Linked DNA regions of Acuticoccus sediminis. The protein of the gene in region 2 binds, or shares a complex with, the protein of the main gene of each other region. Links are inferred from orthologs where the notes say so. Each region holds a gene or a part of one and is shown on either strand. Other genes may lie near its edges.

Evidence for each region.
Region 1: the proteins of rimM (region 2) and rpsS are in contact, whole or in part, in a crystal structure (PDB 3A1P), measured with the Thermus thermophilus proteins. The link is inferred for Acuticoccus sediminis from one-to-one orthologs. Residues at the interface, in WP_008632437.1 of Thermus thermophilus: Val4, Glu5, Ile6, Gly7, Arg8, Arg22, Gly23, Glu24, Val26, Leu84, Glu85, Glu86, Gly87, Arg88, Tyr89, Tyr90, Tyr91, Phe92, Leu94, Asp111, Ile112, Leu113, Asp114, Ala115, Gly116, Ala117, Gln118, Asp119, Val120, Ile122; in WP_011173711.1 of Thermus thermophilus: Lys28, Arg29, Leu30, Lys32, Thr48, Gln56, His57, Val58, Pro59, Val60, Tyr61, Thr63, Met66, Glu73, Phe74, Pro76, Thr77, Arg78, Arg81, His83, Gly84, Lys85, Glu86, Ala87, Lys88, Ala89, Thr90, Lys91, Lys92, Lys93.

Annotation. Positions count from the first base shown.
Region 1 is NZ_QHHQ01000001.1:1,647,992-1,656,719, forward strand. The notes cover bases 3,155-6,126. They hold rpsS (30S ribosomal protein S19), read left to right. Parts: upstream 3,155-4,487; coding sequence 4,488-4,766; downstream 4,767-6,126. Other genes in these bases: rplD (50S ribosomal protein L4), read left to right, coding at 3,155-3,350; DLJ53_RS07165 (50S ribosomal protein L23), read left to right, coding at 3,350-3,646; rplB (50S ribosomal protein L2), read left to right, coding at 3,651-4,487; rplV (50S ribosomal protein L22), read left to right, coding at 4,766-5,146; rpsC (30S ribosomal protein S3), read left to right, coding at 5,146-5,862. Also shown: tuf (elongation factor Tu), read left to right, coding at 1-421; rpsJ (30S ribosomal protein S10), read left to right, coding at 1,542-1,847; rplC (50S ribosomal protein L3), read left to right, coding at 1,858-2,688; more of rplD, read left to right, coding at 2,688-3,154; more of rplP, read left to right, coding at 6,127-6,288; rpmC (50S ribosomal protein L29), read left to right, coding at 6,310-6,522; rplN (50S ribosomal protein L14), read left to right, coding at 7,089-7,457; rplX (50S ribosomal protein L24), read left to right, coding at 7,457-7,771; rplE (50S ribosomal protein L5), read left to right, coding at 7,809-8,378; rpsN (30S ribosomal protein S14), read left to right, coding at 8,383-8,688; rpsH (30S ribosomal protein S8), read left to right, coding at 8,704-8,728. UniProt on the Escherichia coli protein: In the E.coli 70S ribosome in the initiation state it has been modeled to contact the 23S rRNA of the 50S subunit forming part of bridge B1a; this bridge is broken in the model with bound EF-G.
Region 2 is NZ_QHHQ01000001.1:1,316,063-1,324,612, reverse strand. Bases 2,467-5,260 are described here. They hold rimM (ribosome maturation factor RimM), read left to right. Parts: upstream 2,467-3,450; coding sequence 3,451-4,071; downstream 4,072-5,260. Other genes in these bases: DLJ53_RS05655 (acyl-CoA thioesterase), read right to left, coding at 4,841-5,260; trmD (tRNA (guanosine(37)-N1)-methyltransferase TrmD), read left to right, coding at 4,071-4,766; rpsP (30S ribosomal protein S16), read left to right, coding at 3,058-3,432; DLJ53_RS05675 (GNAT family N-acetyltransferase), read left to right, coding at 2,467-3,023. Also shown: ffh (signal recognition particle protein), read left to right, coding at 295-1,881; more of DLJ53_RS05675, read left to right, coding at 1,878-2,466; more of DLJ53_RS05655, read right to left, coding at 5,261-5,269; speB (agmatinase), read left to right, coding at 5,450-6,493; DLJ53_RS05645 (acyltransferase family protein), read left to right, coding at 6,538-7,707; DLJ53_RS05640 (ABC transporter substrate-binding protein), read left to right, coding at 7,839-8,550. UniProt on the Escherichia coli protein: One of at least 4 proteins (Era, RbfA, RimM and RsgA/YjeQ) that assist in the late assembly stage of the 30S ribosomal subunit.

The DNA.
Region 1 (8,728 bases), 330 kb from region 2 along the record:
CGTCACCGGCGTCGAGATGTTCCGCAAGCTGCTCGACCAGGGCCAGGCTGGCGACAACATCGGTGCTCTGCTGCGTGGTGTCGGCCGTGACGACGTCGAGCGCGGCCAGGTGCTGTGCAAGCCGGGTTCGGTGAAGCCGCACAAGAAGTTCAAGGCCTCGGCCTACATCCTCACCAAGGAAGAGGGTGGGCGTCACACGCCGTTCTTCACCAACTACCGTCCGCAGTTCTACTTCCGGACCACGGACGTGACGGGCGTCGTGACCCTCAACGAGGGCACCGAGATGGTGATGCCGGGCGACAACGTTGAGATCAACGTCGAGCTCATCGTGCCGATCGCGATGGAGGAGCAGCTCCGCTTCGCTATCCGCGAGGGTGGCCGCACCGTCGGCGCCGGCGTCGTGGCTCAGATCGTCGAGTAACGACCGGGCCATATGGCTACGAAAAGCGCGGCTTCGGCCGCGCTTTTTTTTTGTGCCAGCGAGCGCCTCCAGCCGGTGGCGCGCTGCGAGGGCCGGCGGACCGTGGTCCAGCGCCTGGGCGGGTTCCCCAGGGGCCGGCTGCGACACGCGAGCCGTGCGGTGGCCGTCAGGCCGGACCGGACTGAGACGCTCCCACCCCGCAAGGAGACGAGGTCGAGCCAACCCTTGTGGCCTCGGAGCTCGATTTCAGCCTCTTCCATGGCGCGCCCCTGCGCTGCGTGAGGTGGGTCGACGCGGTGGAACGACCCAGCCCAACCGTGGGCCGAGGACGTGCGAATGGGTCCGCGTCCGGCAGGTGCGTCAGTGGCGCAGGTGGTTCGGATCTTTCGAGATCTTCGAGCGGCCTCGTCCGCAATATTCGGTAGATATACGCCGTCGCGGATATCTGGAAATTACTGAACCTCCCGGAAAACTAAGCTGCTGCGAAAGTAGCCGTGATGTGAAGGACCCGCCTGAGGGGGCGCTCCTTCATGCATATCGGCGAGCCCGGATTGCTGACCATGCCGTCGGCCCCGGTCGCAAACGTATCCGGACCGCGCCGGCGGCGACGGGCTGCACCGCCATTTCGCTGGGTGAACGATCGTACGCGCCGGTTTGTCGCGGGGGACTTTCGCAGCAGCCCCGGTTTCGGGGCAGGCGGACCTGAGGGGAGGGGGGCGCCGGGGGAGTGCGGTAGCGGGGGACTTGAGACTTTTGCGAGTCGCGCCCTATACTCCTCTCCGTGCTGGCCTTCTCGGCGTCCGTTCCATCCGGGCGACCAGGCTGGGACGGAGGGGTTCGGCCAGCGTTTTACGCGTGGCCGTTATGATTCCGTCATTTTTCCCCTCAGGGGGCTAGCGTTCCGCTCCGTCTTCGATTAGGTAAGCCGTCGCTCCGGACGACGGGGCGCTAGCCAAACGAGTTGACCAACGGCGTGTCGGCCAGCCTTTCGGAGGGCCGGACAGGCCGGTTTGTCCGTTGCGGTCCCTCCGGGCCGTTAGTCGTTACGGCATGTTGCCGTTGAGTTCGTGCGGTTCTTGAAACCGCGTTGTCCGTTCAGGCGGGTGCAAGTTAGAGACCGATGAACCAGAATATTCGCATACGCCTGAAGGCGTTCGATCACCGTGTGCTCGATACGAGCACCCGGGAGATCGTGCAGACGGCGCGACGTACGGGCGCGCAGGTACGCGGCCCGGTGCCGCTTCCGACGCGCATCGAGCGCTACACCGTGAACCGTTCGCCGCACATCGATAAGAAGAGCCGCGAGCAGTTTGAGATCCGCACCCACAAGCGGCTTCTCGATATCGTTGACCCGACCCCGCAGACCGTGGACGCGCTGATGAAGCTCGACCTCGCGGCCGGCGTGGACGTCGAGATCAAGCTTTAAGAGTTTCGTCATGACCCAAGTCCAGCAGCGTTCCTCCATTGTCGCTCGGAAACTCGGCATGACGCGCGTCTACAACGACGCGGGCGAGCACGTGCCAGTGACCGTGCTGTCGCTCGACGGCTGCCAGGTCGTCGCCCATCGCACGAAGGACCGGGACGGCTACACCGCCCTCCAGCTCGGCGCCGGCAAGGCGAAGGCGAAGAACACGACGCGAGCCATGCGCGGTCATTTCGCGAAGGCGAACGTCGAGCCGAAGAAGACGCTCGTCGAATGCCGTGTCGCCGAGGAAGGTTTCATCGACGTCGGCGCCGAGCTGACGGCCGATCACTTCGTTCCGGGCCAGTTCGTGGACGTCACCGGCACGTCCATCGGCAAGGGCTTCGCCGGCGCCATGAAGCGCCACAACTTCGGTGGTCTTCGCGCCTCCCACGGTGTGTCGATCTCCCACCGCTCGCATGGCTCCATCGGCCAGTGCCAGGACCCCGGCAAGGTGTTCAAGGGCAAGAAGATGGCCGGCCACATGGGCGGCGTCCGCGTCACGACGCAGAACCTCACCGTGGTTCGTGCCGACGTTGAGCGCGGTCTTCTCCTGGTCGCGGGTGCCGTTCCCGGCGCCAAGAATTCCTGGATCATCGTCCGTGACGCCGTGAAGCGCGGCCTCCCTGCCGATGCGCCGACCCCGGGTGCGTTCCGCATGCCCGAGGCCGATGCCGCTCCGGCCGAGGAGGCGCAGGCTCCTGCGGTCGCCGACGAGACCGTCGCGGCGGCCCCGGCCGTCGACACGGCAGAGGTCACCAACGAGGCTCCGGCCGGTGACGACACCACGAAGGGTGACGCGTGATGGACATCGAAGTCAAAACGCTCGCCGGTGGTTCCGCCGGGACCGTCAGCCTTCCGGAAGAGACCTTCGGCCTGGAGCCCCGCGCGGACATCCTGCACCGCGTCGTGCGCTGGCAGCTTGCGAAGCGCCAGCAGGGCACCCACAAGACGATGACGCGCGGTGAGATCAACTCCACCGGCAAGAAGATGTATCGTCAGAAGGGGACGGGCCGGGCCCGCCACTCCGACAAGAAGGCGCCGCAGTTCCGCGGCGGCTCGAAGGCGCACGGCCCGAAGCCGCGCAGCCACGCGATCGACCTGCCGAAGAAGGTCCGCCTTCTCGGCCTGAAGCATGCGCTGTCCGCGAAGGCGAAGGCCCAGGGCCTGATCGTCATCGAGGACGCGAAGGTCGAGGCGGTGAAGACCAAGGCGCTGCGCGAGCAGTTCAAGGGTCTGGGCCTCGCGAACGCGCTGATCATCGACGGCACCGTCGACGCCGGCTTCGCCAAGGCAGCCCGCAACATTCCGATGGTCGACGTGCTGCCGGTCGCCGGCCTCAACGTCTACGACATCATGCGCCGCGACACGCTGGTCCTGACCAGGTCGGCGCTCGACGGCATCGAGGCGCGCCTTGCGGGCAAGTCCGCGGCTGCGGCCGAGACCGCTGCTGAGGGGGCGAACTGATGGCCATCGCACTGAAGAACTACGACGTCATCGTCTCCCCGGTGATCACCGAGAAGTCGACCGAGGCGTCCGAGAACAACCAGGTCGTCTTCCGCGTCGCCAGGACGGCGACGAAGCCGGAGATCAAGGAGGCCGTCGAGGCCCTCTTCTCCGTGAAGGTGACCGCGGTGAACACGCTCGTCCGCAAGGGCAAGGTGAAGCGCTTCAAGGGCATCAAGGGGCGTCAGTCCGACGTCAAGCATGCCGTCGTGACGCTCGCCGACGGGCAGCACATCGACGTGACGACGGGGCTCTGAGACCATGGCACTGAAGACATTCAATCCGACGTCGCCGGGCCAGCGTCAGCTCGTCATCGTCAAGCGCGACGGCCTCTACAAGGGCAAGCCGGTCAAGACCCTCACCGAGGGCCTGACGAAGTCCGGTGGCCGCAACAACCGCGGCCGCAAGACCGCCCGCCACCGTGGCGGCGGTCACAAGCGCACCTACCGCGTCGTCGACTTCAAGCGTCGTACGAAGTGGAACGTCCCGGCGACCGTCGAACGGCTGGAGTACGATCCCAACCGCACGGCGTTCATCGCGCTGATCAAGTACGAGGACGGCGAGCTCGCCTACATCCTCGCGCCGCAGCGTCTCGCCGAGGGTGACACCGTCATCGCCGGCGACAAGGTGGACGTGAAGCCGGGCAACGCGATGCCGCTGTCGGCCATCCCCGTCGGCACCATCATCCACAACGTGGAGATGAAGCCGATGAAGGGCGGGCAGATCGCACGCTCCGCCGGCACCTACGCCCAGCTCGTGGGCCGCGACGGTCCGTGGGCGATCCTTCGCCTGCAGTCCGGCGAGCAGCGCCTCGTCTCGGGTCAGTGCCTCGCCTCGATCGGCGCGGTGTCCAACCCGGACCACGGCAACATCAACCTGTCGAAGGCCGGCCGTTCGCGCTGGCTCGGCATCCGGCCGCAGACCCGCGGCGTTGCGATGAACCCGTTCGACCACCCGCATGGTGGTGGTGAAGGCCGTACGTCTGGCGGCCGTCACCCGGTGACCCCCTGGGGCCAGCCGACGAAGGGCAAGCGCACCCGCTCGAACAAGTCGACGGACAAGTACATCGTCCGTTCGCGCCACGCACGGAAGAAGTAAATGACACGCTCGGTTTGGAAAGGTCCGTTCGTCGACGGATACCTTCTGAAGAAGGCGGAGAAGGTCCGCGAGGGCGGTCGTAACGAGGTCATCAAGATCTGGTCGCGGCGCTCGACGATCCTGCCTCACTTCGTGGGTCTGACGTTCGGCGTCTACAATGGCCAGAAGCATGTGCCGGTCCTCGTGACGGAGGACATGGTGGGTCACAAGTTCGGCGAGTTCTCGCCGACCCGCACCTACTACGGTCACGGCGCGGACAAGAAGGCGAAGAGGAAGTAATGGGTAAGGCCAAGGCTCCCCGCGCTCTCGCCGACAATGAGGCCCGCGCGGTCAACAAGATGATCCGCATCTCGCCGCAGAAGCTCAACCTCGTCGCGGCGATGATCCGGGGCAAGAAGGTCTCGGCGGCGCTCGCCGAGCTCGAGTTTTCGCGCAAGCGCATCTCGGGCGAGGTGAAGAAGACCCTCGAGTCCGCGATTGCCAACGCGGCGAACAACCACGACCTCGACGTCGACTCGCTCGTCGTCAAGGAGGCCTTCGTCGGCAAGGCGCTCGTCATGAAGCGCTTCAGCCCGCGTGGTCGCGGCCGGGTTGGCTCCATCCAGAAACCGTTCTCGCACCTCACCATCGTAGTGCGTGAAGTCGAGGAGGCCGCCTGATGGGTCACAAAGTTTCCCCCGTCGGGCTCCGGCTCGGCATCAATCGCACCTGGGATTCGCGCTGGTACGCGGAAGGTGGCGAGTACGGCAAGCTCCTGCATGAGGATCTCGCGATCCGCACCATGCTGATGAAGGAGCTGAAGCAGGCCGCGGTGTCGAAGATCGTCATCGAGCGCCCGCACAAGAAGTGCCGCGTCACGATCCACTCGGCCCGGCCGGGCGTCGTGATCGGCAAGAAGGGCGCGGACATCGACAAGCTGCGCAAGAAGGTCGCGGCGATGACGGACTCCGAAGTCCACATCAACATCGTCGAGGTCCGCAAGCCCGAGATCGACGCGACGCTCGTCGCAGCGTCGATCGCGCAGCAGCTGGAGCGCCGCATCGCGTTCCGCCGCGCCATGAAGCGCGCCGTGCAGACGGCGATGCGCATGGGCGCCGGCGGCATCCGCATCAACTGCGGCGGCCGTCTCGGCGGCGCGGAAATCGCGCGCACCGAGTGGTACCGCGAGGGCCGCGTGCCGCTGCACACCCTGCGTGCGGACATCGACTACGGCACCGCCGAGGCGAAGACCGCGTACGGTGTCTGCGGCGTCAAGGTTTGGATCTTCAAGGGCGAGATCCTGGAGCATGACCCGATGGCGTCCGAGCGTCGCGCCACCGAGGCTGCGAACCAGGGCTCGTCGGGTCGTCGTTCCGGCGGCCGCGACCGGGACTAAGAGGGCGGATCGATGTTGCAGCCGAAGCGGACCAAGTTCCGCAAACAGCACAAGGGCCGCATCCATGGCGACGCGAAGGGCGGGTTCGACCTGAACTTCGGCGCCTACGGCCTGAAGGCCCTCGAGCCGGAGCGGGTCACCGCTCGCCAGATCGAGGCCGCCCGTCGTGCCATGACGCGTCACATGAAGCGTCAGGGTCGTGTCTGGATCCGCGTGTTCCCGGACGTGCCGGTGTCGAAGAAGCCGACCGAAGTGCGTATGGGTAAGGGTAAGGGCTCGGTCGAGTACTGGGCGGCCCGCGTTCACCCGGGCCGGATCATGTTCGAGATCGACGGCGTCAACGAGGAGATCGCCCGCGAGGCGTTCCGTCTCGCCGGCGCGAAGCTTCCGATCAAGACGAAGTTCGTCACTCGGGTTCCGGAGTAAGTCATGGCCGACAACAAGATGATGAAGGCCGAGGACGTCCGCGCCAAGACGTCGGACGAGCTGGTCGATACGCTGCGCGACCTCAAGAAGGAGCAGTTCAACCTGCGCTTCCAGAGGGCCACCGGGCAGCTCGAGAACACGGCCCGCACGCGGGTCATTCGCCGCGACATTGCGCGGATCAAGACCGTTTTGGGCCAGCGCCGTCGCGAGAGCGCGGCTGCGGCGGCCGAGTGAGGGATTAGATGCCGAAGCGTCAACTGGAAGGCCTGGTGGTCTCGGCGAAGGGTGACAAGACCATCGTCGTCACCGTCGAGCGCCGCTTCGCCCACCCGCTGCTCAAGAAGACCGTGCGCCGGTCCAAGAAGTACCACGCGCACGACGAGTCCAACCGGTACGCCGCGGGTGACCGCGTCCGGATCGAAGAGTGCCGCCCGATCTCCAAGACGAAGTCCTGGCAGGTCGTCGGTGCCCTGACCCCGGCGGGCGTGCTGATCGCGGCGGACGCCGCGGCGCAGGCGGCTGCAGCCGATGCGGTGGCCCACGGCGCGAGCGCCGAGGAGGCCGAGCGCGCGGCGAATGACGCGGCGAGCCACGCGGGCGACAACGCCTGACCGGCTGCCCGACTGGGACTGGATCGCGTGTGCGGTCATCCGGGTCGCCGCGTTACGGCGGCCCATGTCGTTGAGGGGGCAACCCCTTTTCGTTCAGGAAGCCAGCCCTTTTCCGAAAGGGCGATCTTTCATTTCGTCGGGGCCTCGCGCCCCTGGTCTGGGGCCAAGGCCCTGTGGAGAAGCTGAACCATGATTCAGATGCAAACTAACCTCGCCGTCGCCGATAATAGCGGCGCACGCCGGGTCATGTGCATCAAGGTGCTCGGCGGCTCGAAGCGCAAATACGCCTCCGTGGGTGACATCATCGTGGTGTCGATCAAGGAAGCGTCGCCGCGCGGCCGTGTGAAGAAGGGCGACGTGGCGAAGGCCGTTGTCGTCCGCACCGCGAAGGACATCAAGCGCCCGGACGGTTCCGTGATCCGGTTCGACGGCAATGCCGCCGTGCTGGTGAACAACAACAAGGAGCCGATCGGCACGCGTATCTTCGGCCCCGTGCCGCGTGAGCTGCGTGCCGCGAACCACATGAAGATCATCTCGCTCGCACCGGAGGTCTTGTAATGGCCGCGAAGATCAAGAAGGGCGACCGCGTCGTCGTTCTCGCGGGCCGCGACAAGGGCAAGTCCGGCGAGGTCCTGTCCGTCGACCCGAAGAAGGGCCGTGCGACGGTGGCTGGCGTGAACACCCAGCTCCGCCACACCCGTCAGAGCGCCCAGTCGGAAGGCGGGATCATTCCGAAGGCGGGTCCGATCGACCTGTCGAACATTGCGATCGAGGATCCGAAGGACGGCAAGCCGACCCGCGTCGGTTTCCGCTTCGAGAACGGCAAGAAGGTGCGGTTCGCCAAGCGTTCCGGGGAGCTGATCGATGGCTGATACGATGGATGCGCCCGAGGCGGCGGCCGGTTCCGGCATGCCCGAGGGCTACGAGCCGCGCTTCCTGAAGCTCTACCGGGACAAGGTCGTCCCGGGAATGCGCGAGAAGTTCAACTACGCGAACCCGATGATGGTGCCGCGGATCGACAAGGTCGTGCTCAACATGGGCGTCGGCGAGGCGACCGCGGATTCCCGCAAGGTTCAGTCCGCGCTGAAGGACCTGGCGCTGATCGCCGGCCAGCAGCCGGTCGTCACCCGCGCGAAGAACTCCATCGCGGGTTTCAAGGTTCGCGAGAACATGCCGCTCGGCTGCAAGGTCACCCTGCGCCGGCAGAAGATGTACGAGTTCCTGGACCGCTTCGTCACGATCGCGCTGCCGCGCGTGAAGGACTTCCGCGGCCTGAACCCCAAGTCGTTTGATGGCCGCGGCAACTTTGCCTGCGGAATGAAGGAACATCTGGTGTTCCCGGAGATCATCTACGACAAGGTGGATCAGGTCTGGGGCATGGACATCATCGTCGCGACGACCGCCACGACGGACGAGGAATCCCGCGAACTGCTTCGGCTGTTCAACTTCCCGTTCCGCGACCAGGCGCAGAAGGCTTAAAGAGATGGCCAAGAAGGGCAAGATCGAGAACAACCAGAAGCGCCGCAGGATGGTCGAAGCGCATTCGGAGAAGCGTGAAGCGCTCCGCGCGATCGTCAAGGACCAGGAGCTCCCGATGGAGGACCGGTTCGCGGCCACGCTGAAACTCGCCGAGATGCCGCGCAATTCTGCGCCCAATCGCGTGAAGAACCGCTGCGAAGTGACCGGCCGTCCGAAGGCCTACTATCGCAAGCTGAAGATGAGCCGTATCGCGCTGCGCGAGCTGGGGTCGGATGGCAAGATCCCCGGTCTCGTGAAGTCGAGCTGGTAAGGGGAGGGCAGACACATGAACCTGACCGATCCTCTCGGCG
Region 2 (8,550 bases):
CACTCGAGACGCAGTTCCGCCCCCCTTGCGCCATGGCTTTTCCCCGAGTTCGCGTCACCGTCACGCCTGCCCCGCACGAATGCGTGGCGCTGTGGCGCGGCGGCCACAGCCGGAAATTGTCATCCTTCCGTCACGCACGGCTTGACGACGCGCCCCCGCGCACGTAACTCCCCTTGCGATGCGGCGTCCGCCGCCCCACCGCCCGACAGCGCGTTGCGCCCTCGGGCGCGTTTTGCGTTGTTTAAACGTCCGGCAAAGCCTTGGCGAGCCGGACAACCCGTGCGGGGGTCGCCCATGTTCGAGAGCCTTTCCGATCGCCTTTCCGGCATCTTCGACAAGCTCACCGGCCGTGGTGCGCTCTCGGAGGCCGATGTCGACGCGGCGATGCGCGAGATCCGGCGTGCCCTCCTCGAGGCGGACGTCGCCCTCCCGGTCGTGCGCCAGTTCATCGAAGAGGTGCGCAGGGAGGCGGTCGGCGCCACCGTCGTCAAGTCGGTCACGCCCGGCCAGATGGTCGTCAAGATCGTCCACGACGAGCTGGTGAAGATGCTCGGCGAGACGGCCGAGCCCATTTCGCTGGCGGCCGCCGCGCCGGTGCCGATCATGATGGTCGGCCTCCAGGGCTCGGGCAAGACCACCACGTCCGCCAAGATCGCCCGCCGCCTTCAGAACCGCGAGAAGAAGCGCGTCCTGATGGCCTCGCTGGACACGCAGCGCCCCGCCGCACAGGAGCAGCTCCGCGTGCTCGGCGAGGAGAACGGCATCGAGACGCTGAAGATCGTGCCGGGCCAGAACCCGCGCCAGATCGCCGAGCGCGCGATGACGGCGGCCCGCCTCGGCGGCTTCGACGTCGTCATCCTCGACACCGCCGGCCGCCTCTCCATCGACGAAGCCTTGATGACCGAGATCGCGGACATCAAGAAGACCACCAACCCGCACGAGATCCTGCTCGTCGCCGACTCGCTGACCGGTCAGGACGCCGTCGCCACCGCCAAGGCGTTCGACGAGCGCATGAACGTCACCGGCATCGTGCTGACCCGCGTCGACGGTGACGGCCGCGGCGGCGCGGCGCTGTCGATGCGCGCCACCACCGGCAAGCCGATCAAGCTCATCGGCGTCGGCGAGAAGGCGGACGCGCTGGAGGAGTTCCACCCCCGCCGGATCGCCGACCGCATCCTCGGCATGGGCGACATCGTCTCCCTGGTGGAGAAGGCCGCAGAGCACGTCGACGCCGAGAAGGCGGCGGCCATGGCCCAGAAGATGGCCAAGGGCGGCTTCGACCTCAACGACCTGAAGGACCAGCTCGCCCAGATGGAGAAGATGGGCGGGCTCGGCGGTCTCATGGGCATGATGCCCGGCATCGGCAAGATGAAGAAGGAGATGGCCGCGGCCGGTCTCGACGACGGGATCATCAAGAAGCAGGTCGCGATCATCAATTCGATGACCAAGACGGAGCGCAAGAAGCCCGACATCCTGAAGGCGAGCCGCAAGAAGCGCATCGCCGCGGGCTCGGGGACCGAGGTCGCCGAGGTCAACAAGCTCCTCAAGATGCACCGCCAGATGGCGGACATGATGAAGATGATGGGCCGCAAGAAGGGCGGCATGATGGCCGGCCTCGGCTCCATGCTCGGCATGGGCGGCGGCGGCGTTCCGGACGTGCCGGAGGGCCTCAAGGGCATGAATCCGGCCGACCTCGAGAAGCTCGCCAAGCAGATGCCCCAGGGCGGCGGCATGGGCGGCATGGGCGGCGGGCTTCCCGGACTCGGCGGCCCCGGCATGCCCGGCGGGCTGCCCGGTCTCGGCGGTCCCGGCATGGCGGGCCTTCCGGGCCTCGGCGGCGGCCACGGCAAGGGCAAGCGCCAGAAGGGCAAGCGCAAGTGAGAGACCCCCTCGCCGGCATACCGGCCGGGCGGGCCGATGCCGAGCGCGGGCTCCGGGGCATCGTCATGCCCCAGTCCATCCGCACCCGGCGGATGATCCTCGAGCCCTTCGCCATGCATCACCTGCACGGCTTCACCGAGTTCTTCGGCGACGCGGACTCGACGCGCCACATCGGCGGCGTCGCGGACCGCGCGGGCACGCTCGATCGGATGGCCCGCTTCAGCGGCCTGTGGCGCATCTACGGCATGGGCTGCTACGCCCTGACGGACGAGCGCGGCCGCCTCTACGGCTACGCCGGCATCTGGTTCCCGCACGACTGGCCGGAGCCGGAGATCGCCTACGGCCTCCTGCCGGACGCGCGCGGCGACGGCCGGGCGGCCGAGGCGGTTCGCGCGGTGAAGTCGATCGCGGAGGCCGTCGGCATCCCCTCGCTGATCAGCACCATCGCGCCGGAGAACGCCGGCTCGCAGCGGGTCGCCCAGGCCGTCGGCGCCACCCGCGGCCGGCGGGTCGAGATCAACGGCGCCGCGGCCGACATCTGGCACCACCAGATGTCGCCGGCCGCCGCCGACCGCGACGAGGAGGTGATGCTCGACTCGAGCGTCATGCCGCTGCGCATCCGCACCCGGCGCCTCCTGCTGACGCAGTGGCGGCCGGACCACTTCCCGCGCCTCGCCGCGCACCTGGCGGACGCGCAGTCCATGCGCTTCCTCGGCGGGCCGCAGTCGCTGCACACGGCGTCGCGCTCGTTCATCCAGCGGGCCGGGATGTGGCACCTGCGCGGCTACGGCATGTACGCGGTCGAGCACGAGGGCCGGTTCATCGGCAGCGTGGGCCTGTGGCACCCGCTGAACTGGCCCTGCCCGGAGATCGGCTACAGCCTCACCGCCGACGCGCGGGGCGAGGGATTCGCCGCCGAGGCCGTCGCCGCGGTCCGCGAGGTGGCGGCCGAGCAGGGCCTCTCCCGCCTCGTCAGCTTCATCGATCCGGACAACGCCGCCTCGCAGGGTGTCGCGCGCCGGGTCGGCGCCGTCCTCGACGGCACCACCAGCATCGCCGGCAACACCGTCCAGGTGTGGCGACACCAACCCGAGGCGGCCGCCGGCCGCCCCAGGATCCACGAACTCGAACCCGCGCTCTGAGCGCACAGACCTTCAGACAGAACCAGGAGTCATCATGTCCACCAAGATCCGGCTCGCCCGCGGCGGCTCGAAGAAGCGTCCCTACTACCGTATCGTCGTCGCCGACGTGCGCTCCCCGCGCGACGGCCGCTTCATCGAGAAGGTCGGCACCTACAACCCGATGCTCGCCAAGGACAACCCGGAGCGCATCACGCTGATCGCCGAGCGCATCGAGCACTGGCTGAAGCAGGGCGCCCAGCCGACCGACCGCGTGCTGCGCTTCCTCGACCAGGCCGGCATCGCGTCGCGCCCGGCCCGCAACAACCCGAACAAGGCCGAGCCGGGCAAGAAGGCCCAGGAGCGCGCCGAGGCTCGCCGTAAGGCCGAGGCCGACAAGGCGGAAGCCGCCGCCGAGTCCGCCGAGGCGTAAGCCTTGGACGAGGTCGCCATGCCGAAGGCCGACACACCCAAGGTCGAACGACCCGATGGCGACAGGCCCGACGCCGACCGGCCGGACATCGTCATGGCGACCATCGGCGCCCCGCACGGGGTGCGCGGAGCGGTCAAGCTCACGGTCTTCTCCGAAGACCCGCTGAGCCTGCGCCGCTACAACCCGTTCCAGACCGCCGACGGACGGGCGGTGAAACTCACGTCCGTCAAGGCCATCGGCAAGGCGATCGTCGCGACCATCGAGGGAATCGACGACCGCAACGCCGCCGAGCCGCTGCGCGGCACGGAGCTGTTCGTCCCCCGGACGCGGCTGCCGCGTCCCGACGAGGACGAGTTCTACCACGTCGACCTCATCGGCCTCGAGGCGCGCCTCCGGGACGGGACGGTGCTCGGCACCATCCGCGGCGTGTTCGACTTCGGCGCGGGCGACCTCCTCGACATCGTCGGCGGCAAGCCGCTCATCGTCCCCTTCACGCGCGAGGTCGTGCCGGAGGTGGACATCGCCGGCGGCTTCGTCACCGTCGTCGCCATTCCCGGCCTGCTCGACGACGGCACAGAGCCGCCGGCGGATGCCGGCGTGGGCGATGGCGAGGGCGATCGCGAGGGCGAGGGCGACTGATGTCCTTCGCCGCCACCGTCCTCACCCTCTATCCCGCGATGTTCCCGGGTCCGCTCGGCATGGCGCTCGCCGGCCGCGCGCTGGGCGACAAGTGGACGCTCGACGTCCGTGACATTCGCGACAGCGCCACCGACAGGCACCGCTCCGTCGACGATACCCCGGCCGGCGGCGGTCCCGGCATGGTGATGCGCGCCGACGTCCTCGCCCGCGCCATCGACAGCGCCGGCGGCGCCGGCCCGCGCCTGCTGATGAGCCCGCGCGGGCGCCCGTTCGACCAGACGCTCGCCCGGGATCTCGCCGCGGGGCCGGGCGTCACCATCGTCTGCGGCCGCTTCGAGGGCGTGGACGAGCGCGTCATCGAGCGGCGCGGCCTCATCGAGGTGTCGATCGGCGACTACATCCTCTCGGGCGGGGAGATCGGCGCGCTGGCGGTGCTGGACGCCGTGGTGCGCCTCCTGCCCGGGGTCATGGGCAACGCTACCTCGGCCGACGAGGAGAGCTTCTCCGACGACCTGCTGGAACACCCGCAGTACACGCGGCCCGCGGAGTGGGAGGGGGCGCCGATCCCGCCCGTCCTGATGTCCGGCGACCACGGCAAGATCGCCGCCTGGCGGCGCGACGCGCGGCTGCGCCTGACCGCCGCGCGCCGTCCGGACCTCTTCGAACGCCGCATCCCGGGCGAGCCGGTCAGGTAGGCCGGCTCCTCCCCGTTCCTTGCGCCCACCGCCGCCGGGCGGCGCCCCGCGGGACGCCCGGCCCGGCCTCCGGCTCAGCCCTCCTCGACGAGGTGGGCCGAAAGTCGCTCGCGCACGCTATCCGGCATCTTTGCCGAGCCGCGCGTCTTCGGGTCGAAGAACACCTCCACCAGGTCGTAGGTCGCGTGCAGCTCGCCGGTGTCGGCGTGGAGCATCCTGAGGTGGAACGTGGTGCTCTTGGAGCCGATGCGCGACACGGCGCCGTCGATGACGATGAGGTCGCCCGCCGTCAGCTCCTTCACGAACTGGGTCGTCGCCTGGGCGGTCACGGTGTGGACGCCGTGCTCGGGGATCAACTTCGAGTAGGCGAGGCCGAGCCGGGACCACATGTGATAGACCGCATCGTCGAAGAACGGGGCGTAGTGGCGCACGTTCATGTGGCCGAAGTGGTCGTGGTGCCAGGGGTGGACCACACCGCGAAGAAGTTCGAGCCGCTCGGTCATTCCGTCTCCCGTTGGTTAAGCGTGACGGGAACCTAACGCATCCTCTCCCCCAAGGGCACCGCCGCGCCGGCCACCGCCGGGACGGTCAGCGGGCCAGGGCCGGTGGAGCCGGGATCGAGGCGATGTTGTCGTCACCCGGCCCGGCACAATATTGTCGGCCCGTCGATGGAGGGACCTGCAATGGACGAGGCGAAGCTTTCCGCGCTGCGCGAAAAGTTCGGCGGCGACAACGAGCGGCGGATCTACAAGCGCGAATGGGCCGCCGTCGCCGACAGGCTGATCGACCCGAACGGGACCCGGACCGCCCCGTTCGCCGGCGTCTCGACCTTCCTCGACACGCCCTACCGCGCGATCGACTGGTCCGCGCCCGACTTCTCGGGCCTCGATGTCGCGCTCCTCGGCGTGCCGATGGACCTCGGCGTCACCAACCGCAACGGCAGCCGCTTCGGCCCGCGCGCCGTGCGCACGATCGAGCGTGTCGGCCCCTACAACCATGTCCTCGACGTGATGCCGGCCAAGGACGTCTCCGTCGCCGACGTCGGCGACGTGCCCTTCCGCACCCGCTACGACCTCATCCAGTGCCACGAGGACATCACCGCCGCGGCCAAGGTGATCCTGGCGGCGGGCGTCATGCCGATCTTCGTCGGCGGCGATCACTCCATCAGCCTCGCGACCCTGCGCGCGGTCGGCGCCGGCCGGCCCGTCGGCATGATCCACATCGACGCCCACTGCGACACCGCCGGCCCCTTCGACGGCAACAAGTTCCATCACGGGGGCCCCTTCCGCCAGGCTGTGCTGGACGGCGTCCTCGACCCGGAACGGACGATCCAGATCGGCATCCGCGGCTCCTCCGAGTTCCTGTGGGAATTCTCCTACGAGAGCGGCATGACCGTGATCCATGCCGAGGAAATCGACCCGATCGGCATCGACGCCGTGATCGACAAGGCCCGCGCAGTCGTCGGCGACGGCCCCACGTACATCTCCTTCGACATCGACTCGCTCGACCCCGCCTTCGCGCCGGGCACCGGGACGCCCGAGATCGGCGGCCTCTCCACCCGCGAGGCGCTGGCGATCCTGCGCGGCCTCACCGGCATCGACATGGTGGCGGGCGACGTCGTCGAGGTCGCCCCGCAGTACGACGCCACGACCAACACCGCGCACGCCGGCGCCCAGATGCTCTTCGAACTTGTCAGCCTGGCGGCGCTCGTGCTGAGATCTCGCTGAATGCAGATGTAAAATAAGGCGTTGCTTCATGGGTGTTCTCGACCATGGCGCGTGACCCGTCACGCGGCGAGAACACCACCACCGGAACCGGGGCGAGCCCGCCCCCGCCGGCCCGCCGGACGGAAGGTACCATCGCGCTGGTGCAGGCGCTCCGGTTCTTCGCTGCGCTCCTCGTGGTGCTGTACCACGCGCCGACGATGAACCCGGACTACACCGAGCGGCCGAGCCGCTTCGACGCGTTCCACCTCGGCGGGGCGGGCGTCGACGTCTTCTTCGTCATCTCGGGACTGGTGATCACCCTAACCGTGGCGAAGGCGCGGCACTTCGACCTGGCCGACTTCGCGGCAAGGCGGTTCTGGCGGATCTTCCCGGTCTACTGGGCCTTCCTCGCGGCGACCATCGCCGTGGAGCTGCTGAGCCTGCGGGTCGGGATCGGGGCGCCGTTCGCGGAAGCGGGGAACCCGGTTTACATCGTCACGTCCGTGTTCCTGCTGCCGCTCCCGTTCCAGATCATGGAGGTCGCATGGACGCTCGGGCTGGAGATCACGTTCTACCTCCTCTTCGCCCTCGGCTTCCGCTGCTACGGGCTGCGCGGCGTCGTGGCGGCGCTGCTCCTCTGGTACGCGTTCGCCGTCCTCTACGTGTCGACGCCGCTCGGCGACGTGCCGGCCCTCTTCTACCTCGGCTATCCTGTCATCCTAGAGTTCGCCTTCGGGATCGCGATCTGCTGGCTCCACCTCAACACGCGCATGCCGCTGGGCCCGGCCGCCCTCGTCCTGGGGACGGCGGCGATGGCCGGGGCGCTCTTCGCGCCGGAGGTGGCGAGCCTTGCCGCGCTGCTCCACGAGCCGGAGCTGCGACGTGAGTTCCAGTTCGGGATCCCGGCGGCGATCCTCGTCTACGGTGCCGTCGCGACGCCGCTCAAGGTCCCGGGCTGGCTGCTCCTCCTCGGGCAGAGCTCCTACATCCTCTACCTCCTGCACAGCCTGTTCTTCGGCGTCGCGCGCGCGGCGGTGAACCTCGCGCTCGGGGTGGAGCTCGGCGCATCCGACCTCGGCGTCGCGGCGCTGATCGTCGGCGCGGTCGCCCTCTCGGCCGTGCTGACCCACACCGTGGAGCGGCCGTTCCTGCTGTGGAGCCGGCGCTTCGTGCCCGGCTACAGCGTACCGCCCACCGGATTCGGTGCCGGTATCCCGGCCAAACGCGACACGTAGCCGCCGTTCCGCCCGCAGGGCGGGCCCCTCCGCAAGCCGTGACCCCACGCCTTGTCGAAAGCGGGTGCAGGATCTGCGGAAAATGGCATCATTCGTGCCTCGAAGGACGATAATAACCGGAGGATCTTATGATGAACCGCTTCCCCATCACGCGGCGCACGCTCCTTGCCGGCGCCGCCGCGGGGGCTGCCACGCTCGCCACTCCGTCCATCCTCAGAGCGCAGGACCGCTCGCTGAAGGTCGGCGTCTATGGCGGCTACTTCAAAGACGCCTTCGACGCGAACATCTTCCCCGCCTTCACCGAAGCGACCGGCATCGCGGTCGAGAGCGTCGCCGAGCCGACGGGCGAGGCCTGGCTCATCCAGCTGCAGCAGGCGGCACGCGCGCGCCAGGCGCCGGCGGACGTCTCGATGATGTCCCAGGTGTCCATGCGCAAGGGGATCGCCGGCGACCTCTGGGCCAAGCTGGACTCCGCCAGGATCGAGAACATCGGCGACATCCTGCCGCCGTTCATGCTGAAGTACGCGGACGGCGGGCTCGCGGGCGTCGGTGCGGTTGCCTGGTACATCACGCTGGTGACGAACACCGACGCCTACCCCGAGCCGCCGGAGAGCTGGGCCGTGATGTGGGACCCGGCCAACAAGCAGAAGCTCGGCCTGCTGGCGCTCGTCTCCAACTCCTTCCTGCTCGAGGTGACGGCGACGACCTTCTTCGGCGGGACCGACATCCTCTCCACCGACGAGGGGATCCTCAAGGTCATGGCGAAGCTCGCCGAGCTGAAGCCGAACGTCCAGCTCTGGTACCGCGACGAGGCGCAATTCGAGCAGGCATTGAAGTCCGGCG